4 regions of the Microbacterium sp. CFBP 8794 genome follow, and region 1 is predicted to be linked to each of the others. Evidence: predicted binding sites of a transcription regulator. Region 1 holds the regulator's gene; each other region holds the start of a gene.
What was found. The regulator HrcA, encoded in region 1, represses chaperone genes, less so after heat shock. The targets are predictions, from matches to a motif close to TTNGCACTCGNNNNNNNCGAGTGCNAA.

Region 1 (7,843 bases):
ACCGTACGGCGGCTGACCGCGCACGGTCGTCTCGCCGGCCTTGGGCTCGCAGGGCAGATCCGTGAGCAGGGGAGGGCGTGGGCTGAGCGGAGGACCGGATCGAGGCCGCGCGTCCTCCGCTCGCCCCTGCCCCTCCGCTCGCCACGGTTCGTCGGCCCACGAGCTCCAGCGGACGGGGACGCCCGCACCTCCTGGCATCCACGCGACGAGGCACGCGCGAGCTCACACCTGCTGCGCGGCGCAGATCCGTGACCAGGGGAGGGCCCGGGCTCAACGGAGGACCGGATCGAGGCCGCGCGTCCTCCGCTCGCCCCCATCCCTCCGCTCGCCACGCCTCATCGGCCCCCGCGCAGTCCACAGCACCCACCCCGACGCCCCCTACGCTTTCGCGCCCTACCCCGGAAACGACGAAGCCCGCCCCGCATGATGCGGGACGGGCTGTCGAAAAGGTGCGACTCAGAGAGCGGCGACCGACTTCGCGATGGCCGACTTGCGGTTCGCGGCCTGGTTCTGGTGGATGACACCCTTGCTCACGGCCTTGTCGAGCTTCTTGGTCGCGGTGGCGAGCGCCTTGAGAGCGCCTTCCTTGTCACCGGCCAGCACAGCCTGCTTGGTGCGACGCACGTGCGTCTTCAGCTCGCTCTTGACGGCCTTGTTGCGCTCGTGCGCCTTGTCGTTGGTCTTGTTGCGCTTGATCTGCGACTTGATATTCGCCACGTCGACGGTCTTTCGTTTGAAGTGAATATGGAAGAGCCGGGCGAGCGGTAGAGGGACGCTGCACCGGCATCGTGGAGGTCGGGAAAAACCCCACACGCAAGCCAAGGACCAACTCTATCAGGTCGACGCCTCGACGGTGGTGAGCGCCACGTCGACCAGCGCGTTGAACACGCGGGGCCGCATCGCCGTCACCAGGTGCGTGGTGCGGGGGACGACGATGAGCTCGGCCTCACGCGCCACCGACACGAACAGCTTCTCGTTGGCGCGCAGTTGGTCCCACTGCCCGTTGATGAACCACAGCGGAACCTCGATGCGGCACAGCGACGCCAGAAGGTCGAGCACCGACAGGCTCGCCAGGGCGGTGTCCTGCGCCTCGAAGGCGTATCCGCCCGCACCGAAGTCGGGCCGCGTCTCGGGCGGGAGCGTGCGGTCGAGCACGCGGTTGGTGAGCCCGAGCCCGCGGTCGGGCAGGCTGTCGAAGCGCCGCGCGAGAAAGCGGTAGGCCGCGAGGCCCACACCCCGCGGGATCGAGGTGCACGATGCGGCGATGAACGCCGCGACCGGCGGCGGGTCCTCGCGCCCCACGTACTCGATGCACAGCAACCCACCCATCGAATGGCCCACGAGCAGCACGGGGCCGCGGGTCGCGGCATCCTGCACCGCCCGGTCGATCGTGGCGAACGCCTCGTCGAGAGTGAACTCCTCGCCGCGGCGGGTGCCGTGTCCGGGCAGGTCGACGGCGACGGCCGGGTTGCCGCGCTCCTCGAGGTGGGCGAGCTGCGCGCGCCACATCGTCGCCGAGGTGCGGATACCGTGCACGAACACGACCTGGACCGTCATGGCATCCAGGGTAGAAGCCGTTCGCTGCCGACCGGCTGTGCGTCGCGTCCCCCACGCGCCGCACGTTCCCGCGCGTGGAACGGGTGATCTCGACCCGTGGGGGACCCCCGGATGCCGGACCCCGGGCATACGCGGACGGCGATGTCGGCGCGCCACCGTAGAATCGACGGAACATGTCACCGCGCGCCCTGAAGCCCCTCGAGCCGTCTGCCACTCCGCCGGAGCAGATCCGCAACTTCTGCATCATCGCTCACATCGACCACGGCAAGTCGACGTTGGCCGACCGCATGCTGCAGATCACCGGCGTCGTCAGCGACCGCGATATGCGGGCGCAGTACCTCGACCGCATGGACATCGAGCGTGAGCGCGGCATCACGATCAAGTCGCAGGCGGTGCGGATGCCGTGGGCCACCGCCGACGGCACGTTCGCCCTCAACATGATCGACACGCCCGGCCACGTCGACTTCACGTACGAGGTCAGCCGCTCGCTTGCCGCGTGCGAGGGAGCGATCCTGCTCGTGGATGCGGCGCAGGGCATCGAGGCGCAGACGCTGGCCAACCTCTATCTCGCACTCGAGAACGATCTGACGATCATCCCCGTGCTGAACAAGATCGACCTGCCGGCCGCCGACCCCGAGAAGTACGCGGCCGAGCTCGCCGGCCTCATCGGCGGCAAGCCCGAAGACGTGCTGCGCGTCAGCGGCAAGACCGGCATGGGCGTCGAGGAGCTGCTCGACCTCATCGTCGACAAGATTCCCGCCCCGGTCGGCAAGCCCGACGCCCCGGCGCGCGCCATGATCTTCGACTCCGTCTACGACGCCTACCGCGGCGTGGTCACCTACGTGCGCATGATCGACGGCTCGCTGCAGCCGCGCGAGCGCATCCAGATGATGTCGACCACCGCGACGCACGAGCTGCTCGAGATCGGTGTGTCGAGCCCCGAGCCCGTGCCCACGCGCGGTCTCGGCGTCGGCGAGGTCGGCTACCTCATCACCGGTGTGAAAGACGTGCGCCAGTCGAAGGTCGGCGACACGATCACGACGCACCGCAAGCCCGCCACCCAGGCGCTGCCCGGGTACACCGATCCGAAGCCCATGGTCTTCTCGGGTATCTACCCCATCGACGGCAGCGACTACGCCGAGCTGCGCGAAGCCCTCGACAAACTCAAGCTGTCCGATGCGTCGCTGCAGTACGAGCCCGAGACCTCGGTCGCGCTGGGCTTCGGCTTCCGCGCCGGGTTCCTCGGCCTGCTGCACCTCGAGATCATCACCGAGCGCCTTTCGCGGGAGTTCGGTCTCGACCTCATCACCACCGCCCCGTCGGTGACCTATGAGGTCACCACCGACACGGGCGACACCGTCTCGGTCACCAACCCCAGCGAGTACCCCGACGGTCGCGTCGCCTCGGTCTCGGAGCCGATCGTCAAGGTCGGCATCCTGCTGCCCAAGGACTACGTCGGCACCGTGATGGAGCTCTGCCAGTCGCGCCGCGGAACGCTCCTGGGCATGGACTACCTCAGCGAGGACCGCGTCGAGCTGCGGTACCACATGCCCCTCGGCGAGATCGTGTTCGACTTCTTCGACCACCTCAAGTCGCGCACGCAGGGCTACGCGAGCCTCGACTACGAACCCGCCGGTCAGCAGACCGCCGACCTCGTGAAGGTCGACATCCTGCTGCAGGGCGACAAGGTCGACGCGTTCAGCTCGATCGTGCACCGCGAGAAGGCCTACGCCTACGGCACGCTCATGGCCGAGCGCCTGCGCAAACTCATCCCGCGCCAGCAGTTCGAGGTGCCCATCCAGGCCGCGATCGGCGCCCGCATCATCGCGCGCGAGACGATCCGCGCCATCCGCAAGGACGTCCTCGCGAAGTGCTACGGCGGTGACATCACCCGAAAGCGCAAGCTGCTCGAGAAGCAGAAAGAGGGCAAGAAGCGCATGAAGATGGTGGGCCGCGTCGAGGTGCCGCAGGAAGCCTTCATCGCCGCCCTCTCGGGCGACGTCGAGGCCAAGAAGTAACGACCGATTCGAGAGGAAGATCATGCGCCGGCAGAACTTCACCGACGACACGGTCGACTACGCGGCGGTGGGCGCCACTCAGGCCCCCGACCTCATGCAGTATCCGCCCGAGCGTTCCGTGCCCGCCGAAGATGCGTGGCGTATCGGCAGCGGCGAAGAGCGCTTCGTCGCCGCGGGCGAGTTGCTGCTCGCGTGGGCGCCGCTGCGCAGCGAAGAGCTGAGCATCACCGACGTGCGTCCCGCGTCGGGCGCCGGCTACGCGGGCGTCGGCTTCGACGCCGAGGGCGCTCCCGTCGCCCCCAGCCGCCTCGAGGCCGAGCAGCGCTTCGCCGCCGACGGCACCCCGTTCGTCAGCCCCGGAACGGGCGTGCGCCTGCACGGCAAGGTCGATGGCCACCGCGCCGACGCCGAGCTGCGGGTCATCTCGGTGTTCGAGGAGCCGCGCCGCGTCGGATTCATCCTCGGCACGGTCGGACACTCCATCGTGAGCGGCGAAGAGTTGTTCTCGCTCGAGTGGCGCGACAACGACGAGGTCTGGTTCGTCGTGCGCGCGTTCGACCGCCCCACCGCGCCGTCCTACAAGCTCCTCACCAGCCGCGTGCGTCGTCGCCGCAAGGCGCTGTTCACGCGGTACCTGCGCGCGATCTCGCCGCTGTACACGTCCTGATGGGCGGACCGCTTCCCCTCGGAGACCCCGCGCCCACCGACGGTCGTCTGCCCGACGACCTGACCATCGACCCGTCGGTCGACTTCGGGGTCTACCTGCACGTGCCGTTCTGCCGCGTGCGCTGCGGCTACTGCGACTTCAACACCTACACGGCCAGCGAACTGCGCGGCGCGCGGCAAGACGACTTCGCCGACACGCTCGCCGCCGAGGTGCGCCTGGCGGGCGGGGTGATGGATGCCACGGGTGGCCGCCGCACGGCATCCACGGTCTTCTTCGGCGGGGGTACGCCGACGCTTCTGCCTCCCGGCGATCTGGCCCGCATGCTCGACGCCGTGCGCGCGGAGTTCGGCATCGCCGAGGGGGCCGAGGTCACCGTCGAGGCCAATCCCGACACCGTCGACGACGCCGTGGTCGAGACACTGGCCGCGGCGGGCGTCACGCGCGTGTCGATCGGCATGCAGTCGGCCCGCCCGCACGTGCTCGCCGCCCTCGACCGCACCCACGACCCCGCGAACGTCTCGACCGCCGTCGCCGCGGCCCGCCGCGCCGGGCTCGACGTGTCGCTCGACCTCATCTACGGCGCACCGGGGGAGTCGCTCGACGACTGGCGGGCGTCTCTCGAGGCCGCCGTCTCGCTCGCTCCCGATCACATCTCGGCCTACGCGCTCATCGTCGAAGACGGCACGAAGCTCGCCCGCCAGATCCGCTCGGGCGCGGTCGCGGAGCCGTCCGACGACCTGCAGGCCGACATGTACGAGCTGGCCGACGAGATGCTCGCCGACGCCGGGTACGACTGGTACGAGGTGTCGAACTGGTCGCGCGGCGTCGCCCACCGTTCGCGGCACAACCTCGCCTATTGGCGCGGCACGGACTGGTGGGGGTTCGGACCGGGCGCCCACAGCCACGTCGCGGGGCTGCGCTGGTGGAACGTCAAGCACCCGGCCGCCTATGCCCAGCGCCTCGCGGCGAACGAGTCGCCGGCCGCCGCGCGCGAGCGCCCCGACGAGACCGCCCGACGACTCGAGTCGGTGCTGCTGCGTAGCCGCATCCGTGAGGGTCTCGCCGTCGGCGAGCTGCACGGCGAGGGCCGCAAGGCCGTGGCGTCGCTCATCGCCGACGGGCTCATCGAGGGGGCGGATGCCATCCGGGGCCGCATCGTCCTGACCCGCCGCGGACGCCTGCTGGCGGACGCCGTGGTGCGAGCCCTCACGGTCTGATCCGCGCCGTCGCATCCCGCGGCGGGACCGCACGCACGCGCGGAGGATCTGGCATCCGCGAGCCCCCGACGGGGCAGGCCGTCGATCGGCGTAGAATTGGCACTCAGTCAAGTCGAGTGCCAGACGGGGAGGAGCAGCGCATGGTGTCGGAACGCGGCCTCCAAGTGCTCCGCGCGATCGTGCAGGACTACGTCGACACGCGTGAACCCGTCGGCAGCAAAGCGATCGTCGACCGGCACGCGTTCGGTGTGTCGGCGGCGACCATCCGCAACGACATGGCGCTGCTCGAAGACGAAGACCTCATCGTCGCCCCCCACACCTCGTCGGGCCGCGTGCCCACCGACAAGGGCTACCGCGTGTTCGTCGATCACCTCGCCGAACTGCGCCCGCTCTCGGGAGCGCAGCGCAGCGCGATCACCTCGTTCCTCGACGAGGCGGGCGATCTCGACGACCTGCTCGCCCGTACGGTGCGTGCCCTGACGCAGCTGACCGGCCAGGTCGCGATCGTGCAGTACCCGTCGTTCGCGCGCGCCAACCTCTCGCACGTGGAGCTCGTGGCTCTCGGCGGTCCCCGCGTGCTCGTCATCCTCGTCACCGACACCGGCCGCGTCTCGCAGCGGATCGCGCTCGTCCCGGCCGAGCCGGCCGAGGCCGACATCGTGCAGCTGCGCGCGCGTGTGGGCGCGGTGCTGGTCGGGCGCTCCGTCGCCGACTGCGCTCAGCAGGTCTCCGCGGTCGTCGCCGACGGACCCCGCCCCGGCATCGCCCTCGACGCCGTCGCCGACGCCGTGTTCCGCGTCGTCGGCGAGGAGCTCGAGGAGTTCCGTCAGGATCGCCTCGTCATGGCTGGGGCGGCGACCCTCGCCAAGCGCGAGTCCGACTTCCGCGGCAGCATCTACCCGCTCCTCGAAGCCATCGAGGAGCAGGTGACCCTGCTGCGGCTCATGACCGAGATGGTCGCCGACGAGAAGGGCTTGTCGGCCAGCATCGGCCGCGAGAACGAACCCTTCGGACTCATCGAGGCCTCGGTGCTCGCCAGCCGGTACGACGGCTCGACGGGCGGTGCCCGCGTGGGCCTGCTCGGCCCCACCCGCATGGACTACTCCTCCAACCTCGCGGCGGTTCGCGCCGTCGCGCACTATCTGACCCGGATGCTCGAAGACGACGACAGCGCGCGCTGACGAGCACCCCACCGAGAACGACCCCGCACCCGCGGACAGGAAGGCGATTGTGGCTGACCACTACGAGGTCCTCGGCGTCGAACGAGACGCCAGCGCCGACGAGATCAAGAAGGCGTACCGCCGTCTCGCTCGTCAGTTGCACCCCGACGTGAACCCCGGTGACGACGCGTCCGAACGCTTCAAGCTGGTCACGCACGCGTACGACGTGCTCAGCGACCCCGAGCAGCGTCGCCGCTACGACATGGGCGGCGACCAGAACCCCTTCGGCGGGGGCGGGGGAGCGGCCGGCTTCGGCGGCTTCAGCGACATCTTCGAGACGTTCTTCGGCGGTGCCCAGGGCGGCGGAGGCGGGCGTGGACCGCGTCCGCGTTCGCGTCGCGAGCGCGGGCAGGACGCCCTCGTGCGCGTCACGCTCGATCTCGGCGACGTCGTCTTCGGCACGCACCGCGACCTCGACGTCGACACCGCCGTCCTGTGCGAGACCTGCCAGGGAGCCTGCACGCAGCCCGGCACGAGCGAAGTCACCTGCGACATCTGCCACGGCTCCGGTCACGTGCAGCGCACGGTGCGCAGCCTGCTCGGCAACGTCGTCACCAGCCAGCCCTGCAACGTGTGCCACGGACACGGCACGACCATCCCCTACCCCTGCGGCACCTGCCAGGGGCAAGGGCGCGTACGCGCCCGCCGTACCGTGTCGGTCGACATCCCCGCCGGCGTCGAGTCGGGCCTGCGCCTGCAGCTTCCCGGTTCGGGTGAGGTCGGCCCCGCCGGCGGCCCCAACGGCGACCTGTACCTCGAGATCACCGTCGACGCGCACGAGGCTTTCAGCCGCGAGGGCGACGACCTGCTCGCCACCCTTGAGGTGTCGATGCCGGATGCCATCCTCGGCACCACCACGACGATCGACGCCCTCGATGGAGCCGTCGAGCTCGAGGTGCGCCCGGGCGTGCAGTCGGGCGACGTGCTCACCATCAAGGGCCGCGGCATCACGCCGCTGCGCGGAAGCCAGCGCGGCGACCTGAAGGTCGGCGTGCACGTCGTGACGCCCACGCGCCTCGACCACAAGGAACGCGCCCTCATCGAGGAGTTCGCCAAGCGCACGAAGGCCCCCCAGCCGCGCCTGGCCGAGCACCAGCAGGGCATGTTCTCGAAGTTCCGCGACCGCTTCCGGCACTGACCGTGGCGCTGCACTTCGTCACCGAC
Region 2 (7,843 bases), on a different contig from region 1:
CGAACTCGAATACCCCACCGTCGCCCTGCTCGTCAGCGGGGGGCACACCTCGCTGCTGCTCGTGCGCGACCTCACCGGCGACGTCGAACTGCTCGGCGAGACCATGGACGACGCAGCGGGCGAGGCGTTCGACAAGGTCGCCCGACTGCTGAAGCTGCCCTACCCCGGCGGCCCCGAGATCGACAGGGCGGCAGCCTCGGGCGATCCCACCGCGATCCGGTTCCCGCGGGGCATGTCGCGCGCCTCCGACATGGCATCCCACCGCTACGACTTCTCGTTCTCGGGCCTCAAGACCGCCGTTGCCCGCTGGGTCGAGCAGCACGAGGCAGCGGGGCAGCCGGTGCCCGTCGCCGACGTCGCGGCGTCGTTCCGCGAAGCCGTCGTCGACGTGCTCGTGACCAAGGCCCTCGACGCGTGTGCGCGCCACGACGTCCCGCGCCTGCTGCTGGGCGGCGGGGTCATCGCCAACAAGCGCCTGCGCGACGTCGCCCTCGAGCGCGCGGCGGCGGCGGGTGTGGCCGTGCGCATCCCGCCGCTGAGCCTGTGCACCGACAACGGCGCGATGATCGCCGCCCTCGCCGCAGAGCTCATCTCGTCGGGGCGCCGGCCCTCGACCCTGGCGTTCGGCGCCGACTCCACCCTGCCGGTGACCGAGATCCAGGTCGCCGAGGATCCCGATGCCGAGGCCCCCGGGCTGCGCTCCGGACGCGTCGCATGAGCGAGGCGGCTCCGCCGACGCGGCGCGCGCGCAAGGTCGCCGAGAGCGTCGAGCCCGCCGACGACCTGCGCGCCGCCATCACCCAGGCGGCGGCGTCCGCTCGGCGCGACGACGAGGGCGACCCGGAGCGCCTGCCCACGGCGCAGCTCGAGATGGCTGCCTTCGGCGATCACGTCATCCCCTACGTCCCGCCGGCGCCGCCCACCCCGCCGTCTCTGGCGCCGTGGGCGCTCGGCGTCTCGATCCTCGCCCTCGGGGCGGCCCTGTTCACCGGCTGGCTCCTGCCGCTCGGAGCGCTCGCGGCGATCATCGCCATCGTGTCGTTGCGCCGCGCGCACGACAGTCGTCGCGTCGCCGCGTGGGCGCTCGCGCTCGCGCTGACGTCGGTGGCGTTCAGCGCCGGGTGGTTGATCTGGGGGTTCTCGCAGCTCGCCGTCGTGTGACGACCGGGCTCACACCCGATCGGCCAGCAGCGCGAGGCGCTTCGAGCCGATGCGGGTGAGCAGCAGGGTCGCCGACTCGTCGCCGCGCAGCGACAGCTTCTTGCGCAGCACGGCGGGGTCGACGTCGACGCCGCGCTTCTTGATCTCCAGGGTGCCGATGCCGCGCGCACGCAGGGCCTGGGCGAGCTTCTTCGGGTCGGCCGGGAGTTCTTCCCGCACGCGGAACGACGATACGAACGGACTCGTGAGGGCGGCGTCCGACGTGAGGTAGGCGATGCCGGGCGCGAGCATGCCCGCCTGCAGCGCGCGGGCGACCTCGCCGATCAGCCGGGCGCGGATGATCGCCCCGTCGGGTTCGTGCACGAAGGCACCCAGCTCGCGCTGCTCGACGTCGGGGGAGTCGGCGGGGGCGGTGAGCTCCCAGGCGTCGGTGCCGCGCACGACGAGGGCCGCACGACGCACGTTCTCGCGGGCCAGCACTCCCGACCACAGCACCAGTTCGATGGTCGACCCGTCGGCGCTGATCCACTGCGCTTCGACGTCGTCGGGAATCCGCCCGCGATCGAAGCCCGGGCCGAGCTTCACACCCCCGGGCGTGCTCTCGAGCAGAGCGAAGACCCACTCGAGCGAGGGCGACCATTCGCTCGACGACACCTGCCGCGTCTCGGAGTGCCCCGCCGTGCGGCGCGCCGGATCGAGCCAGACGGCATCCGTCTGATCGAGGTCGGTGTCTTCGGCGCGGCCGTGCGCGACGGTCACGGTCTCACCGAAGGGGGCGAGGTTGTACGCGGCGATCGCGGCCGTCACCTCGTCGGCGTCGACGGCGTGCACCCGGATGCCGAGCCCCGCCAGTCCGAGGGCGTCGCCGCCGATGCCGCAGCCGAGGTCGGCGACGCGGTCGAGACCGGCGGCGCGGAAGCGTCCGGCGTGGCGGGCGGCGATCGACAGGCGCGTCGCCTGCTCGAGGCCGGCGCGGGTGAACAGCATGCGCTCGGCGAACGGGCCGAACTTGGCCGCTCCGCGCACCCGCAGACGTGCCTGACCGACGACGGCCGACACGAGATCGGGGGAGTGCCCGGCCGCGCGGAGTCGAGAGACGGCTCGGGCCGCGTCGTCGGTGGACTCGATGCCGCCCACCTCGTCGAGCAGGCGGAGGCCGTCGGGCGTCAGCAGGGCGGTGAGCTCGCGGGTATCCACCGATTCAGCCTATGCGGGCGATTGTGTTGGCACTCGCGTTGCGTGAGTGCCAGTGCTTCCCTAGACTCGAATTAGCACTCTCCCCGTGTGAGTGCTGACAAGTCTTCTGTAACGAGAAAGAGGTAGACCGTGTCGGTTTCCATCAAGCCGCTCGAGGACCGCATCGTCATCAAGCAGGTCGAGGCTGAGCAGACCACCGCGAGTGGTCTCGTCATCCCTGACACCGCCAAAGAGAAGCCGCAGGAGGGCGAGGTCGTCGCCGTCGGACCCGGCCGTATCGACGACAACGGCAACCGCGTCCCCCTCGACGTCGCCGTCGGCGACCGCGTGCTCTACAGCAAGTACGGCGGCACCGAGGTCAAGTTCGGCGCCGACGAGTACCTGGTGCTCTCGGCTCGCGACGTGCTGGCGGTCGTCGTCCGCTGATCGCGCAGTCCTGCACGAAGGCCCCGCATGCTCCGGCATCCGGGGCCTTCGTCGTTCCCTCACCCCCCGGCGTCGCGAGGTGGCAGGAAAGTGGTGGGGAACGGCGGCCCGCGGCGTCGCCCCGCGCGTAGGCTGAATCGGTGACCCCCGCCGCCCCTCCTGTCTCCGGCGGCAGTACCCGCGGTGCCCTCTACGCCCTCGGTGCCTATCTGTTGTGGGGCGTCCTGCCGCTCTACTTCCTGCAGCTCAAGCCCACCGGCCCGTTCGAGGTCGTGGCGTGGCGGATCCTTCTCGCCTTCGTCTTCTGCCTGGTGCTGCTCACCGTGCTGCGCGCCTGGCGCCCGTTCCTGGCGATCGTGCGGCAACCGCGGCTCATGGCGCTCACCGCGGTGGCCGGCGTGCTCATCTACGTCAACTGGCAGACGTACCTCTACGGTGCCCTCACGAACCACGTCATCGAGACGAGCCTCGGCTACTTCATCAACCCGATCGTGACGGTGTTACTGGGGGTGCTGGTGCTGCGCGAGCGACTGCGGGTGCTGCCGTGGATCGCGATCGGCATCGCCGTCGCCGCGGTCGTCGTCATCGTGGTGGGCTACGGCACCTTCCCGTGGATCGCGCTGACGCTGGCCTTCTCGTTCGGCTTCTACGGTCTGGTCAAGAAGCAGATCGGGCCCTCGGTCGATGCGGTGAGCGGCCTGACGCTGGAGTCGATGTGGCTGCTGCCCGTAGCCGGTGTGCAGCTGGCCGTCGTCGCGGCGTTCGGCGGTCTCACCCTCGGCACGGCGGGCACGCTGCACACGGTGCTGCTGTTGGCTGCGGGGGCGGTCACGGCCGTGCCGCTGCTGCTGTTCGCCTCGGGCGCCCGTCGCGTGCCCCTCACGGTCATCGGGTTGCTGCAGTTCGTGGCGCCGATCATCCAGTTCGCGATCGGGGTGTGGGTGCTCGGCGAGGCCATGACCCTCGAGCGGTGGATCGGTTTCGCCCTGGTCTGGGTGGCGTTGATCATGCTGAGCGTCGATTCGGTCGTCGCGTCGCGCCGACACCGCCGCGTCGTCGTCGACGTGACGGAGCCCGTCTGACCGGCCAGATCATGCGTTTGTCGTCCCTGCCGACATATCTCCTAGTGCACCGCGACGACGCCGTGTGAAACCGTTATGCGGCCGTGATCGCGACGACTCACATCGTTAACGAACGGCAACACGCAGAAAACGCGCGGCGGCTTAGGTTTAGGACACCAGGCGGTCCTCGTGGGCTGCCCAACGTTCATTCACAGCAAGGAGCACTATGAGCGTCATCACACGTACGCGCACTGGCAAGGTCATCGGCGGCATCGCCCTGATCGGTGCCAGCGCGCTCGTCCTCGCCGGTTGCGCCGGTGGCGGCAACGACGCCGCTGCCCCCAGTGCATCATCCGGCGGCGGCGCCGTGTCAACTGCAGACGGGGCTTTCCACGTCGGCACCATCCTCCCGGCCACGGGTAACCTCGCCTTCCTCGGCCCGCCCGAGGTCGCGGGTGTCAAGCTCGCGATCCAGGACATCGAAGCCACCGGCGACGCGTTCCCGTTCACGACCGAGCTGACCGAGCGCGACTCGGGTGACACCACGACCGACATCGCGACCCAGTCGGCCACCGAGCTCGTCGACGCCGGCGCCGATGTCGTCATCGGTGCGGCTTCGTCGGGCGTGTCCTTCACCTTCGTCGACCAGCTGGTCGACGCGGGCGTCGTGCAGATCTCGCCGGCGAACACCTCGCCGGACTTCACCACCTACGCCGACGACGGGTACTACTGGCGTACCGCTCCATCCGACGTGCTGCAGGGCCGCGTGCTCGGCAACCTGATGGTCGGTGACGGCGCGGCCAACGTCGGCGTCATCTACATCAACGACCCCTACGGCATCGGCCTCAAGGACAACGCGACCAAGGCCATCGAGGCCGCCGGTGGCGAGGTCTCGGTCGCAGTTCCCTACAACCCGGGTGACACGGTCTTCACGTCGCAGGTCGACCAGGTGCTCGCGTCGCAGCCCGACGCCGTCGCGATCATCGCGTTCGAAGAGACGTCGTCGATCATCCCGCAGCTCGTCAGCACGCAGGGCTTCCCGGCGTCGAAGGTCTACTTCGTCGACGGCAACCTGTCGAACTCGTACGAGTTCGCCGCCGGCACGCTGCAGGGCGCCAAGGGAACGCTCCCCGGAAACCCGGCCGACACGTCGTTCCAGTCGCGTCTGAAAGAGGTCGATCCCGCCCTCACCGACTTCAGCTACGCGCCGGAGTCCTACGACGCCGTCATCGTCGCCGCCCTCGCTGCGGCGCAGGCGAAGGACGACTCGGGTACGGCCATCCGCGACAACATGCAGTCCGTCTCCGAGGGGGGCGAGAAGTGCACGACGTTCGCCGACTGCCTCGCGCTCATCAACGAGGGCACGGACGTCGACTACGACGGCGTCTCCGGCCCGATCACCTTCGACGAGAACGGTGACCCGACCGAGGCGTACATCGGCATCTACCAGTACGGTGCCGACAACAAGTACACCCTGCTGAACACGGAGTTCGGCTCGCTCAACGAGTGACCTGACACCGCACGAGGGCCCGGATCCGCCAGGATCCGGGCCCTTCGGCGTTCGTGCGGGCCGGATCGGTGCCGCGCCGGCATCCGCGTCCCGGCGTGCCACGGGCTCTCGGGGCCTCGGAGGGCTCGGCGCGGCCGGCGGCAGCCCTCCGCGGCCTCGGCCCCGGCGTCAGGGGGTCAGGCCGCAGACGGAGGCGGTGAAGGCGAGCAGGGCATCGGCGACCGCCTGCGGCCGGTCGAGCGGAACGACGACGTCCCGGCCGTCGACCCGCGCGACGAGGTCGAACAGGGTGCCCACCTTGTCTTCGGCGATGGCGTGGGCGTCGCAGCGGATCGGCGTGACCGGCACCGTGGTGGTCGTGGGGGCGTCGCCGGCGGCGACGGTGAGGCCGAGAGGCGCCTCCGTGCCCTGCGGGAAGCGCAGCAGCGGGGTCCCGCGCAGGGAGACGAGCTCGACGCTGCCCGCCGTGGCATCCGGGGTCGGCTCGATCGACAGCAGCAGAGCGGCGGTCCCGTCGCCGGACACCGACACCGCGGTGGCCGAGACGCGGGCGACGGATGCCAAGGCCTCGCGGTCGCATTGCGTCGCGCTCAGGCGGGGGAGCACCCCGAGGGCGTCGTCGACCGCCACGGTCTGCTCGAGCGTTCCCCGGTCGTCGCTCACGCCGAGCACGGCTCGCGGGCCGGCGTCGGCGGCCTCCGGATCGCAGCGCGAATCGGGGAGTGCGACGGGAAGATCGATCGTGCGCCCCGGCTGCAGCGTCTCGGGGCGTTTCGTGTCTCCGCCGCCCGTCGCGGCGAGCAGGGGCGAGCGCAGCACCGCCGAGGTCACGGTGACCGCGGCATCCGAGGTGTTCGTGACGCGGAGCTGCACGCGCCCCGAGACGATGTCGCCCCGCTGCTGCACGAGCGTGACAGACAGCGGGGGAGGCGCGGGAGGTGCGCCCGCGCATGCCGCGAGCGCGACGCCCACCAGGGTGAGCGCCGCGCTCGCGGTGTATCGACGTGGGATCAGGCCGGGGGCTCCTGGTGGTCGCGCTTGGCGTCCTCGTCGGCGGCCAGCGTTCCGAGGTACAGCTCGATGACGCGGGGATCGGTGAGCAGCTCGCGGCCGGTGCCGGTGTACGCGTCCTTGCCCTGGTCGAGCACGTAGGCCCGGTGGCAGATCTGCAGGCAGCGGCGGGCGTTCTGCTCGACCATGATGATGGTCACGCCGGCGCGGTTGATCTCGGCGACGCGCAGGAACGTCTCGTCCTGACGCACGGGCGACAGGCCTGCCGAGGGCTCGTCGAGCAGCAGCACCGACGGGTCCATCATGAGCGCGCGGCCCATGGCGACCATCTGCCGCTCACCGCCCGACAGCGACCCCGCCCGCTGGCGGCGACGCTTGCCGAGTTCGGGGAAGAGCCCCGTGACGAATTCGAAGCGCTCCGCGAAGGCCTTGGGACGTTGGAAGAGACCCATCTGCAGGTTCTCTTCGATCGACAGGCTCGGGAACACGTTGTTGTTCTGCGGCACCATCCCGACGCCCTTGCCCACGAGCTTGTCGGCCTTCAGCGTGGTGATGTCTTCGCCGTTCAGCAGCACGGAGCCGCCACGGATCTTCACCTGGCCGAAGATGGCCTTCAGCAGCGTCGACTTGCCGGCGCCGTTCGGGCCGATGATGCCGATCAGGTCGCCCTGGTAGGCGTCGACCGTGCAGCCGTTGAGGATGTTGACCCCGGGCAGGTACCCGGCGACCAGGTCGTCGGTGCGCAGCACCGCGGTGCGCGTGGCGGTTGCGGTGTCGGACATCAGAGCTTCCCGTCCTTCTCGTCGGCGATGAGCTCCGCCTCCGCCTCGGCGGCGGCTTCGGCTTGGATGGTCTCGAGCTGCGACGTGGTCATGTCGCCGAGATCGGTGTCGTGGTGCGCGCCCAGGTAGGCGTCGATGACGGCCTGGTCGGTCATGACGGTCTCGGGCGGCCCCTCGGCCACCACGCGACCCTCCGCCATGACGATGACCCAGTCCGAGATGTGACGCACCATGTGCATGTCGTGCTCGACGAACAGCACGCTCATCCCCTCGCTCTTGAGGTTGAGGATGTGACCCAGCAGGCTCTGCGTGAGCGCCGGGTTGACGCCCGCCATGGGCTCGTCGAGCATGACGAGCTTGGGGTCGCTCATGAGCGCGCGGGCCATCTCGAGGAGCTTGCGCTGGCCGCCCGAGAGCGACGCGGCGAAGTCCTCGCGCTTGGCGTCGAGCTTGAAGCGGCGCAGCAGGTCGTCGGCCCGTTCGGTGTTGGCCTTCTCTTGCGAGCGCCAGATCGAGGGGATCAGGGCGCGGAAGATGTTCTCGCCCTTCTGCCCACGGGCGCCCAGCAGCATGTTCTGCAGCACCGAGAGGCGCCCGAGCGACTTGGTGAGCTGGAACGTGCGCACCATGCCCTGCCGCGAGACCTTGAACGCGGGCACGCCGGCCAGGTTCGACCCCTCGAAGCTCCACCGGCC
Region 3 (7,843 bases), on a different contig from region 1:
TTTGAGAGGCGACTGGGTGAGGGTATCGAGTCCGAGACTGCGCTCCTGTTCGAACGCGTCGACGAGGGTGACTGGCCGCTACCTCGCACCGACCGCGACACTCTCGCGGAGTTCATCGCATTACAGATGTTGCGCGGACCCGAGCGGCGTCGGCAGATGGAGTCGGCCGCGGGAGGGCTGTTCTCCAAAGCGGCGGGCCAATTGGGTCGAGAGAAGTTTGGAGAGTTGGCGTCGGATATCGTTGGGCGACCACTCAGCGGGGCAGATGTCGACGAGATGTGGTCTGCTATCACTGACCCCGGTGGCTTCCGATTGCCGCAGACAGCTCGTGACCACATCGAATTGATGGGCGAGGCCACCGGCGAGATCGCTGGGTTCCTTGCGTGTCGTCCGTGGACATTGGTGCGGTTCACGGACCGCGCACTCATCACCAGCGACGCTCCCGTATCGCTGGTCGCTCACGAGCAGGCCGGTCCGTGGATGGGCGTTGGTGTCCGGGACGCCCGGCTTGTGCTGTACCCGATGACTCGGAGAATCGGTCTTGTCATGCGGAACCCGTTCGACGGCCGCTACTCAATCGACGACGACCTTGGCGCGCTCATAGACAAAACGCGCTCGGGGTTTCTTGACGATCGGTCATTCGGGACCATAGAAATCGAGAGGACGATGAATGCGTGTACGGCGGCCCACGCAGCGAGCAACATCTATCATCATCCCGACGACTCTCAGTTTGTCCCGTTCGATTTTCGGGAGAAGTAGAACGGTCTGGCGCCTGCGGTTGCCCGAACGCTTCGCCGGCGCGCCGAATTCCCTGGCCCGCTGCCAAACGGACGCCATGCAGCCGGTGGAATGAATCTCCCAGCGCCCCCGCTCACATCCAAGGGCGTATCGCGTACCTGACGCCGCGTGAGCTTACTCACTCAATTTGCTACCGCAGCCCGACGCGGGATCCGCCCAGTCGCTAGGAGGGATTGCAACGATTCGCCACACCAGCCACCACACATAAAAGGGAAACGGAGAGCGCTCTTCTTCATCGGAAATCTGGCCATGGGCTACGCGATGGCGAAGGTTGGGACCCCCTGCATCGCCGAAAAGAGCGCGAAGCTCGAAAGCCAACGAGACCCCGAAGACCTGTTCGAGCTTCCCGGATTTGAGAAGCGAAGGCAGGCTGGTCTCGTCTTCTACTCCGTCGGCGTAGCGGCTGGTTCGATCGTCGATGGCCTTCAGCTGTTCGCGGACGAGGTGCTCGGTTTGCGGGATCAGGAGCTGGAAGGCGGTGAAGAAGTCGCCCGTGAACCCGTAGAACAGTGCTGTTCCAACCGATGTCGTCCTGTCTTTGGGAATCGTGTCGCTCTGGGAGGCGATGTCGACGAAGTCCGAGTGGGACCAGTGCTGTGTTTCGTGGAGGTGCCGCCAGACCGGGTGGAGAAGCTGGGGGACCATGGTGTGGACTCGAAATTCGTGGCTGCGCATCATCTGATGCCACAGAGGTGAGGGAACACCGAAGACTTCCTTCTTGGTGTCGCCGGTGACTGCGCTCACCCGCCCGTCCTTTTCGATGGTCCGGCGGGGTGTGTCGGTGAGAAGCGCAAAATTCTTGCGGATGTTCTCTGCGCCGGCGAGCTCTGCTGCGTAGTCGGTGTTCATAAGGCCAAGAAATATTGCGCGGGCATCGTCGCCCCTGGCGTTGGCGATCTGAGAGAGCACGTGATCCCGCGCGGGGCTCAGGTCGGGGAGCACGGTGCTTCTACGAGTGCTGTGGGACACCATGATCTTCCCGGCGCCGCGGATGTCGGCAGTGAGTTTATTACCGAGGTCTTCGAGAGCCCGGACGGTGCGGGCTCGGATCGAGGTCCGTAGGTAGTTTCTGTATGCACGGTGGAGAAGTTCCGACGCGTAGAAAGCGCTGTCGACACGAGCATCGGCGATGTGCCCTCGTGCTTCCTCCTGGAGCGTCAATGCAAGATCGAGCAGCAGGTCGTCTGAACGATCGCGATCTCCTGCGATGGCGGCCCATTCCGCTGCCTCCTCAAACTCGAAGGTGGACCGGCTGCTTCGCGCGGCGAATGAGAACTGGCAGGCTAGCCGTTTCGCATGGCGGTGGGTGCGTTTGTCCTCACGTAAGCGTCGACTGAATGAGATGTAGTGCAGATCCGGGAGGGGAGCGAAGATGAGCTCTACCACCCGGTCCTCAATCTGCTCCACCACCGCACGATGCGCGGGACCGAAGCCTCCCAGCTCCAGGGCGCGGGTCACGAGGTCGATATCGCGCGGCTTGAAGCCCTGTTCCGCTATAGCTTCTCGCAGGCTCTCCAGCATTGTCAGTGCTGCGTCCGCTCGCGCGCGCCCCGCGCTCCGTAGCGCGATCAGGTCCAAGCAGCGGACCCGCAGCCGCCAACTGTCGGTCATGTCGGCGAGATTGACGACGATCCGCATATCGTCCTCGGTGAGATCTGTGGGGCCAATGTCACCGAGGAACCACGGCTTGTAAGGAACGGAGCGATTAGTGGGGTCGAAGATGTAGTCCTCGACCGAGGTGACAATCTTCTTCGCTCGTTGTGCGTCGGCGTCTTCGGCGCTCACATCGGACACCAGCGCCCGCTGGACGGCCCTGCGCCACCGCTCGTCAACGCCTTGGTCACTGCTCATCCAGTGAGAGTAGCGGCGCAGTCTTATGGCCGGGGTCGATCGCTTGTCTGCCTATACAGGTGCGACGAGATGACGCGATGATCTTGAGATCGCGGGGTCTGCCCCACGGGGATCTCCCACGCAACCACATCCGGGGCGCGACGCCGGCACTCCTGCGTTTCGACACCCGCGCGATGAAGGTGCGCAGTCGTGCGGTAGATCCCGAAACAACGGGCGAGCGCGTACCTGGATTTGTCCGCCTGGTGCTCCTTGATGAGCTTCCTAAGATCTGATACCGGCAAGACTTTGACGCTCTGTTCTGGTGCGCTCCCATTCCCGCAAGGTATCTAGACCGTCTCGGGCACACCGCGCGATTTACTGGAGCAGCGAAAGCGTTGATATTCCGCGGTCCCCGTGGTTCGAGTAGTTTCCCGGCACTTGAAGAGACTTTGACCTGCCGAGAACCATTAGGAGCGGTTCCACTCAGTCGCCCTGACGGAATCGAGACTGGCGAGGCAAAGAGGGGAGCAGGTGCTCGGGTCAGACGCATTCTCTGAGGGCGGGTATGACAATCCCTTTGCGGGCCACCGCGGATGGGATTCAACCACAAGGCGGAGGCGGCGATCGAAAACCTTAAGGTGTCTGAACCTTGGCCACGCCGGCGTACGGCAGTGCCGCGAACGCCTCGAGGAAGCTTGGGTAGTCAGCAACGGGCTCGCGAGGGGCCTCGTTGAGTGAGTACTCGCGCAACCAACCGGTCATGACGGCTCGTACCTCATCGGCTTCGGCGCTGTCGTCGAGTTGGCTGTCGACTTCTTCAATCAGCAGTAGTACGTCCTCGCGCGAGGCGGAGGCGGGATGGTCGGTCTCGAAGCGGTCGCGGATCCGGTTGACACGATCCTTGATCAGCTCCGTCGACTGGACGCGAAGTGCCTTACGCTGCATTGCCGCGAGTTCTCGTAGCAATATCGAGAAGTTGCCTGAGAGCCGCTCCCTTGCGGCGATCGGCACCTTCTTGGAGCCCGCAGAGACCACTACGTGTCGGGCGAATGCGATCTTGTCGAGGTGAAAGTCGTCATTCGAGAGATGAGATCGCACCGCTGCTTGGACGCGGTCGAGTGTCCCCCCTGGCGAAGAGAAGACCGACTTCACGTCTAGCTTGAGGGCATCAACGTTCGCGTCTGTGACGAACTCCGCGACGTAGCTGCGGACCGCGTCCAATGCAACGTCGAGAGGAACCAAGTCTTCGATGCCAATCACGCCGTCCGGGTTGTCGGACTGCAGGCCGGCGATGTCCTTCAGCTGGCGAACGAACTGGGGATCGACCAGCTGCTTGCCGTTCGGGCCGCCCTTCTTCAGTTTGGCGACGGCCTGATTCCCCGCCTCGTCGCTATCGAGAAGGACGATCACGGCGGGCTTGTCGACATCGCGGCCACGCGCAAGGAATGCCATGTACGGCACGTGACTCGCCGAGCCCGCAGGAACGAGGGAGATGTCGTTGAGGTCGAGGTTCTGAGTCTCCGGCGTGCCTGCGTGTCGGAGGGTGCTAGACATGCCCGCAATCATGACTTGATCAGAGGCGCCCTCCAGAACGAGGTTGCAGCCACCCATGAAGGTCGTCTCTGCGACGAGCTCACCAAGAGCAGAGCGGAGCGGCTCGTAATGATTACGGGCCGCGTTCGCGACAACTCGTGTGCCCTCGTCGTGACGGCCTTTGTCCAGGACTCTCAAGCGCTCGGCGTGGTTCTTGTCTATGAGGAAGGGTGAGTGTGTGACGTAGACCACCTGAACAGCGGGCACGGCTGGGTCTTGGGGAAACGCGAACGCCTCGAAAATTCGAAGAAGGTCCTGCTGACCCGAGGAGGACAGGTACGCGTCAGGTTCGTCCATCAGGAGAATCTCGGGACGTGCTCCTGGCGACTCGATTGCCGTCTTCGCAACGTGTGCGAGGTACTGCACGAAGTAGCTGAGGAAGTACTTCAGGCCGCCGCTTCGCTCGTCGAACGAGTATGTGCGACCGGTTCTGTCCCGGATCATGAAGTCGAGGTGGAATTCCTGATGCTCCACGAAGAGTTCGAAGTGCTGGTCTTGCCGCCACCAGTGTTTGAAATTCAGGGCGTGCGACAGCTCCGCGTTGATCGTGTCGACGATGCTGGTCGCGTAGCCGCTCTTACCTTGCGCGATCGCGGCGGATAGATGTTCGAAAAGATCCGGGTTGAGTCCAGCTACATTGAGGAGGAGCGTTCGCGCCAGCTCAAACTTCCGTATATCTGTGTCCGCCACACTCGAGTTGGCCGTGAGGCTCGACCGTAGTGACTCTTTGTTTGCCTCGAAATTCTCGGGCGAAGACATCATCCCAGAGGCGCCGAAGAGCATCTCAAGCCCTGATCGCACCTGGGCATGTGGCATCGCGTCCTTCTTCTGACCGGACGCTACGTACTTGATCGGCACTGAGTCGGGAAGTGGGACCCCCGCGTCAATTTTGAAGACTATCGGCATCCCCATTTGATCCAGTGCAGAGGGCTTCTTCACTGACGCGAGCGACCACTCCTCACCGGTCCTCAGGTAGACGCGGGTCTTCGGTGTCGTGTTCATCCGAAACACCGCCAATTCGTCGGGGACGGCCTCGATCTTCTGCCCGAGTGCCTCCCCAAGCAGCGGCAGGTCCGCATCGGTGAGGCCTTTGAACCTCAAGCCAAACTCCGGTACCAGAAGTTCTTTGTGGCGCAGGAAGAAGGGGGAGTACCGGCAGAAGTCACGTTGCAGAACCTTCTCGCCAGTCAGTCCGAACTCGATCGCGGCCAGGACCTGGCTCTTTCCCGACTCGTTCGCTCCGACGATCGTCGTGATGTGGTCATCCAGTGAGACCTTCACGAACGGGTAGGGAGCTGGGCCACCGGGCACCTCATCCCACGGCAAGGGTTTGTACCCACTGCTGGCCCGCTTCATGAAGTCGAAGTTGAGCGAGCGAAAGAATCGCGCGTACACCGTTGTCAGCTGCATCAGTCCCCCCAAAGAGTTCTGCTCAATGTAGCGACTCGGTCCGACATTCGGGGTGTCTGGGCCACTCAGCCGCACTCAGATGGCCCCGCTTCGAAGTCGCCGCTAATATCTCGCGGACACCGATTGCCGGCGCGGACGGACGCAGGGCGGCAGCTTTGCCGCCGCAACGCCGGTCCGGGGCGACAGAAAGGGGACCGGAAAGGTGCCGGGGGACTTGCCGCTGCTGAGAGTCGCGACCGATGCTGTAGTCCTTGTGCGGCGCGGACGGATCCCAGCCCTCCATGTGCGGCCGTAGGTCGATCACTGACGGCTCCGCGTCGAAGACACCGTCGTCAAGGAGTTCAAGGTTCAGGATCGGGTCACGCCAGTCCGCGCGAGTGCGCGCCCATTCCAGCCATTCCTCCAGGCGGGGTCGCTCCGCGAGCAGTCCTTTCGCGATTGCTGCGGCCTCAAGTTGGTCTGCAAACTCCCGGAGCTCCCGTGCTCCTTGCCAGTTCTCGAACGATCTCGCGAAGATCGTCTCTCGCTGGACAAGGAGTGCCTTGGAGCGAGCGCGGTCACGTATCGCTTCCCATGCTTGCCGCTCGGCTGCCTTCTCCCGCTCGTATGCCTCTCGGGCCTCGGTGCGTTCGCGCTTCTGACGCTCCTCGGTCTCAGTGTCATCGACCACGCCCTTCTTGATCGCACGTGCAACTTCGCGGACGCGGGTCTCGAGTGGCCTCTTCGTTTCATCTGACCAGGTGTCGCTGTTGCGTTCGTATCGGTAGCTTCGATGGTCCAGATGGACCTCGTGCGAACCGTCTCGTTCGATCTTTAGGTGCAACCGGCCGGAGGGCACGTTGTCGAACTTCGGAAACTGCTTCCACGGGGAGCGGCGGAGTTCTCGCTGCTCTGCGTCCGTGAGCACGTGGGGCACCTCGTCCAAGAGCTCTGTAAGTTCGAGGTTCCGGCGACGGGTGCCGACCTGGACGAAGAGTCTCGGTTTTTTCAGCTTGACGTTCGCCCCGAGCTTGAGATCGTGCGTACGGAGCTCCTCAGCGAGACTGAGCACTACCCCGATGGCGCGCGGCCGAAGCGCTGCGCTGACCGTGCTCAGGATCGCCGCGGTCTCCAGTGCGCTACGGAGCGTTTCGACGTTCGTCGTGACAGTTCTTGCCGTCGTTCGGAGGCGGTCCCAGTTCGTGGTTTCCGCAGGGGAGCTGGCACTGAGCATGATGACAATGTCGCCCGAGCTGCGGCCGGTAAAGCGCAGCTCTCGTCCGTCAGGTACCAGGTCCTGGACCCTGCAGGCGTGCAGTACACGTCGATAGCGTGCTCTCATCGACGCATCTGGATCGCTGACGGTGAGTTGTCCTTGCTTCTGGAGCTGCTCGATCAGAACCTTGGCTTCTGCGAGTGTCTCCGGCGCGCCCTTGCCCGGCGCGGGTTTCGCCCGGCTTGGGCGGGCCGGAGGATCACCAGAGACGACCGCGGTGGGCGGCTCGTCGCTGGGAGGGTAGCCCCCATGTTTCAAGTAGAGCATGCCAGCTTCGGTGATCGCGGCGGTCCAGGTGCGACCATGACCGGTGACAGTTGCGAGGCCTCGGGATCTGAGAGCTGCGGCACTGATCTTGTGTACGTTGTTGTCCTCGGACCACCTGCCCGTGGGACACCCGTCAGCGATCCACTGCAAGACCTCCAGCTGCCGGTCATTGACGGGCCTGTTCATAGGAGCACCGTAGCGAAAGGTGCCTGGCGTCGGTTACGTCTGGTGGATGAATTCGAACGGATGGCGGACCTTGCGATCGACTACGCGAGCGTGATGCCTTCCTCGATTTGTTCACGAAACCGGGTCAGGCTTCACTCATGTGTGTAATTACAGCTGCGTGCTGACGAACTGCTGCGCGGCGCGGGGCAGAGACCACCAATGTCCGCCGAAGCCCAACGATTCGCGCTCCGCACTTGAGAACACCTCCGTCATCGCTTCGGCGATCTTGCGCGCGTCAGAAGCGGGGAACAACGCCGCGCGTGCGTCCGCATCGGTGGCGACAATCTCAAAGGCTGGATTGGCTCGGTCCTGGTTCATCGCCGATGCGGCCGGGTATCCACTTCCGTGATGCTGCCCCTCAGCGGCAACGATCAGGCAGTAGAGAATGTCGAACTGGCAGAGCGAGTTGAAGAGCACATCGTCGTGCGCGAGGTCGCCGGGGTCGGCGACCGCACTGTCGGGGAC
Region 4 (7,843 bases), on a different contig from region 1:
CGCGGGCCGTCGCCGAGCGCGCGGGGCTCGAGGTCGACATCGCCGACGCGACGACGTTCCGCGTGCGGCGCGCCGTGGCCCCGGCGCTGCGGCGCGGACGCGTCGTGGTGGTCGGCGACGCCGCCCACGAGGTGAGCCCCATCGGCGGTCAGGGGATGAATCTCGGACTGCTCGACGCCCTCACGCTGGCCCCGCTGCTGCCCGGGTGGGTGCGGACGGGCGAGGCGGTCGGCCTCGGACGATGGGAGACCGACCGTCTGGCCTCGGCGCGGCACGCGGCGCGCTTGGCGTGGCTCAACACGATGCTCGGGCGAGCCACGGGCCCGCTCGCCCACCCCCTGCGCACCGGGGCGCTGCGCACCATGCTGCGGGGGGCGGGGGGCGCGCTGTTCACGCGCGCGTACGCCATGCGACTGGATCGCGCCGCCCGCGACTGACGAGCCGCCCGGGTGGGAGGAGTCAGGTCACGACGAGTTGAGCGGCGAGCAGCAGCGCCGCCAGCATCGTGAGCTGGAACACCGCGCGTCCGGGCGCGCGCACGAGCACGAGCACCACGGCCGTGGCCGCCACCGCGACGACGGCGGTGAAGAAGATCGCGCCGAGCACCGTGGCATCCGTGCCGATCAGCACCGCCACCGCTCCGGCGACGACGCCGACCGCCGCGAGCACCACCGAGACCCGCGCACCGAGGCGGTGCGGAAGGCCCCGCACGCCCGTGCGCCGATCGTCGTCGAGGTCGCGAACGACGTTGGTCAGATGCACGGCCGCGCCGAGGGTGGCTCCCGCGAGCGACGCCCACGGGGCAGCCAGCGCGGGAGAGGCGAGGGACAGCGTCGCGAACGACGGAAAGAGCCCGAAACTCAGCACGAACGGCACGATCGACACCGGCGTCGACTTCAGCCCGGCGTTGTAGGCCCACGCCGAGGCCAAGGCCACCGCGTGCGCGGCGACGAGTCCGGGGCCGAGCGGCACCGACAGGAGCACGGCGAGGAGCGCGGACGCCACGGCCACCCCGAGCGCACGTTCCGGAGTGATCGCTCCCCCGGCGATGGGCTTGTCCGAGCGGCCGACGGCGGCGTCGCGCGCGCCGTCGATCGCGTCGTTCGACAGGCCCACCGACACCTGCCCCGCGAACACGGCGATCACCAGCAGCGCGAGTCGCCCGGGCTCGACCCCGGCGGCGAGGCCGAGGGCCAGCGACAGAACGGTCACGACCAGGGTCGGCCCCGGGTGGGTCGCGCCCCACAGCGCCCGCACGAGGGGCGGCTTCGCCGCGGCATCCATCACCCGATGACGCTACCGCGGCGCCGTGCTCGAACGCGCTGACCCGCTCCGTCACCGCGCCATCGCGTCACCGCGCCACGGCGTCACCGCGCCAGCGCGCCAGCCCGTTGAGTGTCCAGGACACGCCGCAGAAAGCGACCCCGGCACGGCGCGTCTTGGACACTCGACGGTCTTGGCACTCTCCTATCGAGAGTGCTAATCTGCTGCCACGTTGAGCGCACAAGGCTCAACTTCATCGAACTCCGGATGCCGATATCCGGACCGACCGAAAAGGAGAACCGACCATGGCCACTTACGACCCCTTCCGCGACCTCGACCGCCTCGCGTCGACCCTTCTCGACGCCCGTCGCGGGGGCGGACCGCGCCGGATGCCGATGGACCTCTACCGCGACGGCGACCACTACGTGCTCTCGGCCGACCTTCCCGGGGTCGACCCGGGCTCGGTCGACATCGACGTCGACGGTCAGCTGCTGACCATCCGCGCCGAACGCACCCTCGCCACCGGCGACGACGTCAAGTGGATCACCCGCGAGCGCGAGACGGCCACCTTCGTCCGCCAGCTCAACCTCGGCCAGGGCATCGACACCGACGGCATCAGCGCCGCCTACCGCAACGGGGTGCTGTCGGTCACGATCCCGGTGAGCGAGAAGGCGAAGCCGCGCCGCATCGCGGTGGCCACCGACGACCACGACGGCGTCATCCGGGCGCACGAGAGCGAACCGCAGCTCATCGAGCAGTAATCCATCGCGAAGAGAGGGGTCGGCCCGAACGGACCGACCCCTCTCTCGCGCGTCGCTCAGAGGTCTTCGGGCGCCAGGTCGCCCTGGCCCTCTTCGCCGAGCTCGACGACGCCCGGATCCTGACCCTGCGAGTCGGTGCCGGTGGACCCGGGGTGGATGTCGTCGAACGGGATGTCGGTGTCGTCGGCGGCGATCTCGGCCGGGTCTGCGCCCGTCGCGGTCGCGGGGGCGATGTCCTGCGGGTCGACGCCCTCGTCGAGGGCCGTCGTGGCATCCCACTCCGCCTGGGCGGGGTCGAGCGCGGGGTCGGGCTCGATCGAGGTGTCGCCGTCGCGCAGGGGCTGCACGCCCGCGATGCCGACGTCGGCGGCGGGGGTCGACGAGTCGGCGGGGGACGGGTCGATCGAGGCGTCGCTCATGAGGATCCTTTCGTCGAACGCACCGGGGTGCGTCACCGCTGATCGGCGGTGCCTCCATCCAACGATGCCGACGCGGCCGCGCCCCGCCCCTTGACAGGCCCGGCCCGCGCACGGACCACGCGCTTCGACGGGTGCGCCCCCGCTCCGGCGCGGGAGAAGCGCTCCTGCCGACGGCGAGCCCTCTTCGTCGTTCCCCAGCGCCCGGGTCGTCCGCCCGACCGACGCTGTCAACCGGGTGGTATCCCGCTGCCGATGACGACACGGTGAGGGAGACGAGAGGATCCCCCATGAACGACTCGAGCCGCACCGTCGCTCGCGCCGACACCCCCCGCATCGTGATCATCGGCGGGGGCAACGCCGGACTGTCGGTGGCCGGACGCCTCCACCGGGCCCGCGCCGGAGACATCACCGTGATCGAGCCGCGGACGCAGCACGTCTTCGCGCCCCTCCAGTCGCACATCGCGGGAGGCGCGGCACGGGCCAGCGAGGCCGTCCGCGCGCAGGCCGACGTGATCCCCCCGGGCACCCGCTGGCTGCGCGACGAGGTCTTCACGGTGGATGCCGCGGCCCGCCGCGTGCATCTCGTGTCGGGCGGTCATCTCGACTACGACCAGCTCGTGGTGTGCGCCGGCCTGCGCATGGCATGGGAGCAGATCCCGGGCCTGCCCGAGGCCATGGCGGCACCGAACGGCATCTCGAACTACGACTACGACCTCGCCGCGAAAGCCTCACCGGTGCTGCGCGACCTGCGCTCCGGCACGGTCGTGTTCACCCAGCCGCCCGAGCCCGCGTCCTGCGGCGCGGCCGCGCAGAAGCCGATGTACCTCGCGTGCGACTGGTGGCGCGCGATCGGTGTGCGCGACGACCTGCGCGTGGTCTTCGTCGCCCCCGACCCCGTGCCCTTCGGCATCCCGGCCATCGACCGCGAGCTGCAGCGCAAACTCGACGAGTACGGCATCGAGGTGCACTACAGCCGCGAGGTGCGGTCGGTGGATGCCGAGGCGCAGACGATCACGATCGGTCACGGCGAGGCCGAAGAGACCCTGGCGTACGACGTGCTGCACGCGGTCCCTCCGCAGCGGGCGCCGGAGTGGATCGCCGGCAGCGGGCTGGCGGCATCCGACGATCCGCACGGGTTCGTCGACGTCGATCCCGAGACGCTGCAGCACACGCGGTATCCCGAGATCTGGTCGGTCGGCGATGCCGCCGCGGTGGCGACCCGCCGTTCCGGGGGCGCGATCCGGCAGCAGGCGAAAGCCCTCGTGAAGAACATGACGGCGGTGAGAGCCGGGCGCTCCCCCTCCGCGAAGTACGACGGCTACAGCGTCGTGCCGTTCACGGTGTCGCGCGGCACCGTCGTCTTCGCCGAGTTCGATCGTCAGGGGCGCCTGCAGCCCACGATCCCCTTCTGGCGTTCGCTGTATCGAGAGCGCGCCCTGTCGTGGATCGCCGACCGTCGGGTGCTGCCCTGGGTCTACTGGCACCTGATCCTGCGCGGTCGCGCCTAAGCCGCGGGGCGAATCCCCGAACGACCCCGGCGCGCCGCGCACGCCCATAGGGCACGCGAGCCGATCCCTCAACCCCGGGGGCAGCTCGCCCGTGACGAGCGAAGACTGGGACCAGCCCCGGAAACCACACGAAAGAGGACACCATGGCACAGGTCATCGAAACCATCGACGTCAACGTTCCCGTCCGCGTCGCCTACAACCAGTGGACGCAGTTCGAGGAGTTCCCGCACTTCATGAGCTTCGTCGAGTCGATCACGCAGAAGAGCGACACCCTCACGCACTGGAAGGTGAAGATCGCCGGTGCCGAGCGCGAGTTCGACGCCGAGATCACCGAGCAGCACCCCGACGAGCGCGTCGCCTGGAACAGCGTCGGCGGCGACGAGAACCACGCGGGTGTCGTGACGTTCCACCGTCTCTCCGACGACGAGACGCGCGTCACCGTGCAGATCGACTGGGAGCCCACCGGAGTCCTCGAGAAGCTCGGTGCCGTCTTCGGCGCCGACGACCACTCGGTGAAGAAGGACCTCGACAACTTCAAGAAGTACATCGAGTCGCGCGGTGCCGAGTCCGGCGCCTGGCGCGGCGACGTCAGCTGACGTCATAGACAGGAAAGCCGGGTCCACCCTTCGGGGCGGACCCGGCTTTCGCGTGTCAGACGCTCACCACTGCGGGTGGATCTCCGCCCGCAGACGGCGGTCGTAGACGTCACGCACCAACGCGTCGAAGGCGTCGAGGTCGAAGCCCTCGTCGAGGAGCTGTGCGGCCCCGGCGTTCGATGTGGCCTGCGCCACCGAACGGGCGCCCGGGATCACCGAGGTGATGCCCTCGCGCGAGGCGATCCACGCCAGCGTAGCGGCGGGCAGGGTGACTCCCTCGGGAAGCGAGGCCTTGAGCTCGTCGGCCGCGGACACCCCCTCGGCGAACGGGACGCCCGAGAACGTCTCCCCCTTGTCGAACGCCTCGCCGTTGCGGTTGTACGTGCGGTGGTCGTCCTTGTCGAACGTCGTGTCGGCGGTGTACTTGCCCGAGAGCAGACCGCTCGCCAACGGCACGCGGGCCAACACGGCGACGTTCTTCTCGGCCGCCATCGGCAGCACCTCGTCGAGGGGCTTGAGCCGGAACGGGTTGAAGATGATCTGCAGGTTGCTGAGGTTCGGCCGGCGGAGCGCCGAGAGGGCCTGCTCCATCGTCTCGACCGACGCACCGTAGGCGGCGATGACACCCTCGGCGACGAGCTGGTCGAGCGCGTCGTAGGTGGCGTCGTCGTCGATCACGGCTGACGGCGGGCAATGCAACTGCACGAGGTCGAGGGTGTCGGTGCCGAGCAGCCGCCGCGAGCGGTCGATCCACCCACGGAAGTTCTCGATCGTGTAGTTCTCGGGCACCTGGTCTTCGCGACGGCCCATCTTGGTCGCCACGGTGATGCCCGTGGCGGCGGTGTCGTTCAGGAACTTTCCGATGATCTCTTCGGACCGGCCGTCGCCGTACACGTCGGCGGTGTCGAAGAGCGTGACGCCGGCGTCGGCCGAGGCGGCCAGCACGGCGAGGGCCTCGTCTTCGCTGACACCGCCCCAGTCGGGGCCGAGCTGCCAAGTACCGAGGCCGATCACCGAGACGTCACGGCCGGTGCGGGAGAGGGGACGCTGCTGCATTGCGGTTCCTTTCGAAGCTGGTTCCGAGCCTATCCAGCGTGTCCGGCACCGGGGCCGCGCCTCACCGGACGCCCCCTGCGCACCCCGTGGCGGTCGTCAAGCCCGTTCGCGCGGTCGGCGGTCGCCTCTAGCGTGGCGGCACACCCCACGGAAGGAACGCCATGAACACTCCCGCCGACCGGCTCCCCGGAGCCGACGAAGAGAACATCGTCCCCGAGTCCGAGGGCCTGGCCGCCGATGTGCCCGCCGGCGACGCCGGCGCCGACACCGGTGCCGTCGGAGCGGCGCAGATCGACGCCGACGACGAAGCCCGCATCCAGGGCATCTCGAGCCAGAACGACCTGCCCGGAGTCGGCACCCGCGCCGCCGACGGCCTCACCGAGCGGGGCACCGACGACGCCCGCGGCGAGGGCGGCTCGACCTCACGGCACACCGAGGACACCGGCGGCGGCTCCGCCACCGCGCACGCGGCCTCGGACACACCGGCCGAGGGCGAACCGCACGTCGACGCCGACGACCCCATCGCGAAGTTCCAGCCCGGCGTCGGCCGTGATTCCGCGGCATCCAGCAAGATCGCCCAGAGCCTGCCCGACCCCGACGACGCGTGACCCCGGCGGGGGCGGCCCTCCGGTCGCCCCCGCACGCGGCCCCTCGGCGGGCTCCCGACCTCCCGCGGCGGCGAGGCTCAGCGTGCGAGGCGCAGGGCGTCTTCGGCGAGGTGGAAGAAGTCGCCCATCGCCGCGGTCACGGCCTGCGCGTCGTCGGCCGAGAGAAGCAGCACCACCGTCGCCTCGCCCTCGTCGTCGCGCACGAACCAGCTGCCGGTCAGCACGCCCAGGCTCGAACCGCCCTTGAAGCCGACGTAGGGCCACGTGCCGACGTCGAGTCCCGCACCGGGGTTCTCGCTCACGATGGCGAGCACCTCGGCATCCTGGGTCTGCTGCAGCGCCCGATGCACGGCGGCGATGTCGGTGGCCGAGGCGAACCAGTCGAACCCGTCCTGCCAGACCGGGGTCGTCACGTCGGTGACGCCGACGGTCAGCGGGGCGGCGTCGATGCGGTCGAGCAGCGCGCGCTTCGCGGCGTCGTCGGCACGCGCCCACTCCTCGCGCAGAGCCGGGTCGCCCCAGCCCAGGGTGAACAGCTCCTTGGTCGAGAGGAAGGGCGTCAACGCGGCGGGGTCGGCGTGGCCGCTGCGCGCGACCGCCGCTTCGACGCGCTCACGCCCGAGCCGCTCGATGAGCAGGTCGGTGGCGGTGTTGTCGCTGATGCGGATCATGGCCGAGGCGGCCTCGCGCACCGACACCTCGGTACCGGTGGGGGCGTTCTGAAGCTCGCCCGAGGGCAGGCTGCGGTCGGCGTCGTCGAGCACGAGCGTCTCGTCCCAGGCGAGATCCCCGGATGCCACGGCATCGGCCGCCGCGAGCAGCACGTACAGCTTGAAGATCGAGGCGAGGGGAGCTGCCCGTTCGGTGTCCACCGCCACGACGTCGTCGTCTCCTCGCCGGATCAGCGCGCTGACCTCGCCGGGAAGATCGCCCAGGCGCTGCTCCACCTCGTCGAGCGAGGCGGAGGGCTCCCACGGCTCGGCTACCGGGGCGAACACCATGCCGGTGATGCGGTCGTTGCCGTCGATCGCGAGCGAGAGATCGAACGGGTCGCCGAGCGTCCCGGCGAGGGTCGCGACCGCCTGGGTCTCGGTGCCCTGGTACGCGGTCACGGTGAAGGGCGCCGCCGGGCGGATCTGCCGATTGAGCAGCTCGGCGATGTCGTCGGCCGACACCTGCTGCTGGAAGTCCTCGTGCAGCACGCGCGACCAGTCGCCGGCCGTCGTGTCGGCCTCGGCCTCGAGCACGTCGATCACCCAGGTCAGCCGCTCCCCCACGGGGGTGGCCGGCACCTCGACCGAGGCCGCGGGGGTTGCGGGAGTGTCGGGCGCGGAGCTGGTACACGCGGTGAGGGCGGCGATCGTGGCGATCGAGAGGGCGGCGGCGAGGCGACGGGCGAGAGTCACGGGAGTCCTTCCGAGGGGGGCTTTCCACGCTACGGACCCGCTTCGCACGCCGCCTCCCTCGCGAGACGGAGATACGCGAAGGTGGAGGCATGCACGACCTCCGCCTCGAACCCCTCGCCCCCTCTCTCGACGACTACCTCGAGCTGCGCCGTGCCTCGGGCCTGACCCCCAAGCGTTCCGATCAGGGCGCGCCCGCGCTCGCGAACAGCTGGGCCTGGCGTCGGAT

Region 2: the regulator HrcA is predicted to act here: its motif matches at 2,385-2,411, upstream of groES (co-chaperone GroES).
Region 3: the regulator HrcA is predicted to act here: its motif matches at 2,809-2,835, upstream of IFU19_RS11640 (DUF4209 domain-containing protein).
Region 4: the regulator HrcA is predicted to act here: its motif matches at 1,457-1,483, upstream of IFU19_RS12755 (Hsp20/alpha crystallin family protein).

Annotation. Positions count from the first base shown of each region.
Region 1 is NZ_JACYTT010000002.1:362,273-370,115, reverse strand. It holds gene holA (DNA polymerase III subunit delta) at 1-16, shown strand, start outside; gene rpsT (30S ribosomal protein S20) at 457-717, opposite strand; gene IFU19_RS05560 (alpha/beta fold hydrolase) at 835-1,557, opposite strand; gene lepA (translation elongation factor 4) at 1,731-3,575, shown strand; gene IFU19_RS05550 (DUF1990 family protein) at 3,598-4,242, shown strand; gene hemW (radical SAM family heme chaperone HemW) at 4,242-5,459, shown strand; gene hrcA (heat-inducible transcriptional repressor HrcA) at 5,600-6,640, shown strand; gene dnaJ (molecular chaperone DnaJ) at 6,690-7,817, shown strand; gene IFU19_RS05530 (16S rRNA (uracil(1498)-N(3))-methyltransferase) at 7,820-7,843, shown strand, end outside.
Region 2 is NZ_JACYTT010000003.1:294,864-302,706, forward strand. It holds gene tsaD (tRNA (adenosine(37)-N6)-threonylcarbamoyltransferase complex transferase subunit TsaD) at 1-718, shown strand, start outside; gene IFU19_RS08865 (hypothetical protein) at 715-1,161, shown strand; gene IFU19_RS08870 (class I SAM-dependent methyltransferase) at 1,171-2,358, opposite strand; gene groES (co-chaperone GroES) at 2,488-2,784, shown strand; gene rarD (EamA family transporter RarD) at 2,925-3,866, shown strand; gene IFU19_RS08885 (ABC transporter substrate-binding protein) at 4,072-5,355, shown strand; gene IFU19_RS08890 (hypothetical protein) at 5,524-6,261, opposite strand; gene IFU19_RS08895 (ABC transporter ATP-binding protein) at 6,366-7,148, opposite strand; gene IFU19_RS08900 (ABC transporter ATP-binding protein) at 7,148-7,843, opposite strand, start outside.
Region 3 is NZ_JACYTT010000004.1:160,583-168,425, reverse strand. It holds gene IFU19_RS11645 (DUF4238 domain-containing protein) at 1-759, shown strand, start outside; gene IFU19_RS11640 (DUF4209 domain-containing protein) at 913-2,649, opposite strand; gene IFU19_RS11635 (AAA family ATPase) at 3,262-5,631, opposite strand; gene IFU19_RS11630 (hypothetical protein) at 5,654-7,339, opposite strand; gene IFU19_RS11625 (RNA-binding domain-containing protein) at 7,487-7,843, opposite strand, start outside.
Region 4 is NZ_JACYTT010000004.1:394,983-402,825, forward strand. It holds gene IFU19_RS12745 (FAD-dependent monooxygenase) at 1-437, shown strand, start outside; gene IFU19_RS12750 (UbiA family prenyltransferase) at 460-1,284, opposite strand; gene IFU19_RS12755 (Hsp20/alpha crystallin family protein) at 1,569-2,024, shown strand; gene IFU19_RS12760 (hypothetical protein) at 2,081-2,443, opposite strand; gene IFU19_RS12765 (NAD(P)/FAD-dependent oxidoreductase) at 2,731-3,951, shown strand; gene IFU19_RS12770 (SRPBCC family protein) at 4,095-4,547, shown strand; gene IFU19_RS12775 (aldo/keto reductase) at 4,611-5,603, opposite strand; gene IFU19_RS12780 (hypothetical protein) at 5,765-6,211, shown strand; gene IFU19_RS12785 (Cpe/LpqF family protein) at 6,289-7,617, opposite strand; gene IFU19_RS12790 (GNAT family N-acetyltransferase) at 7,707-7,843, shown strand, end outside.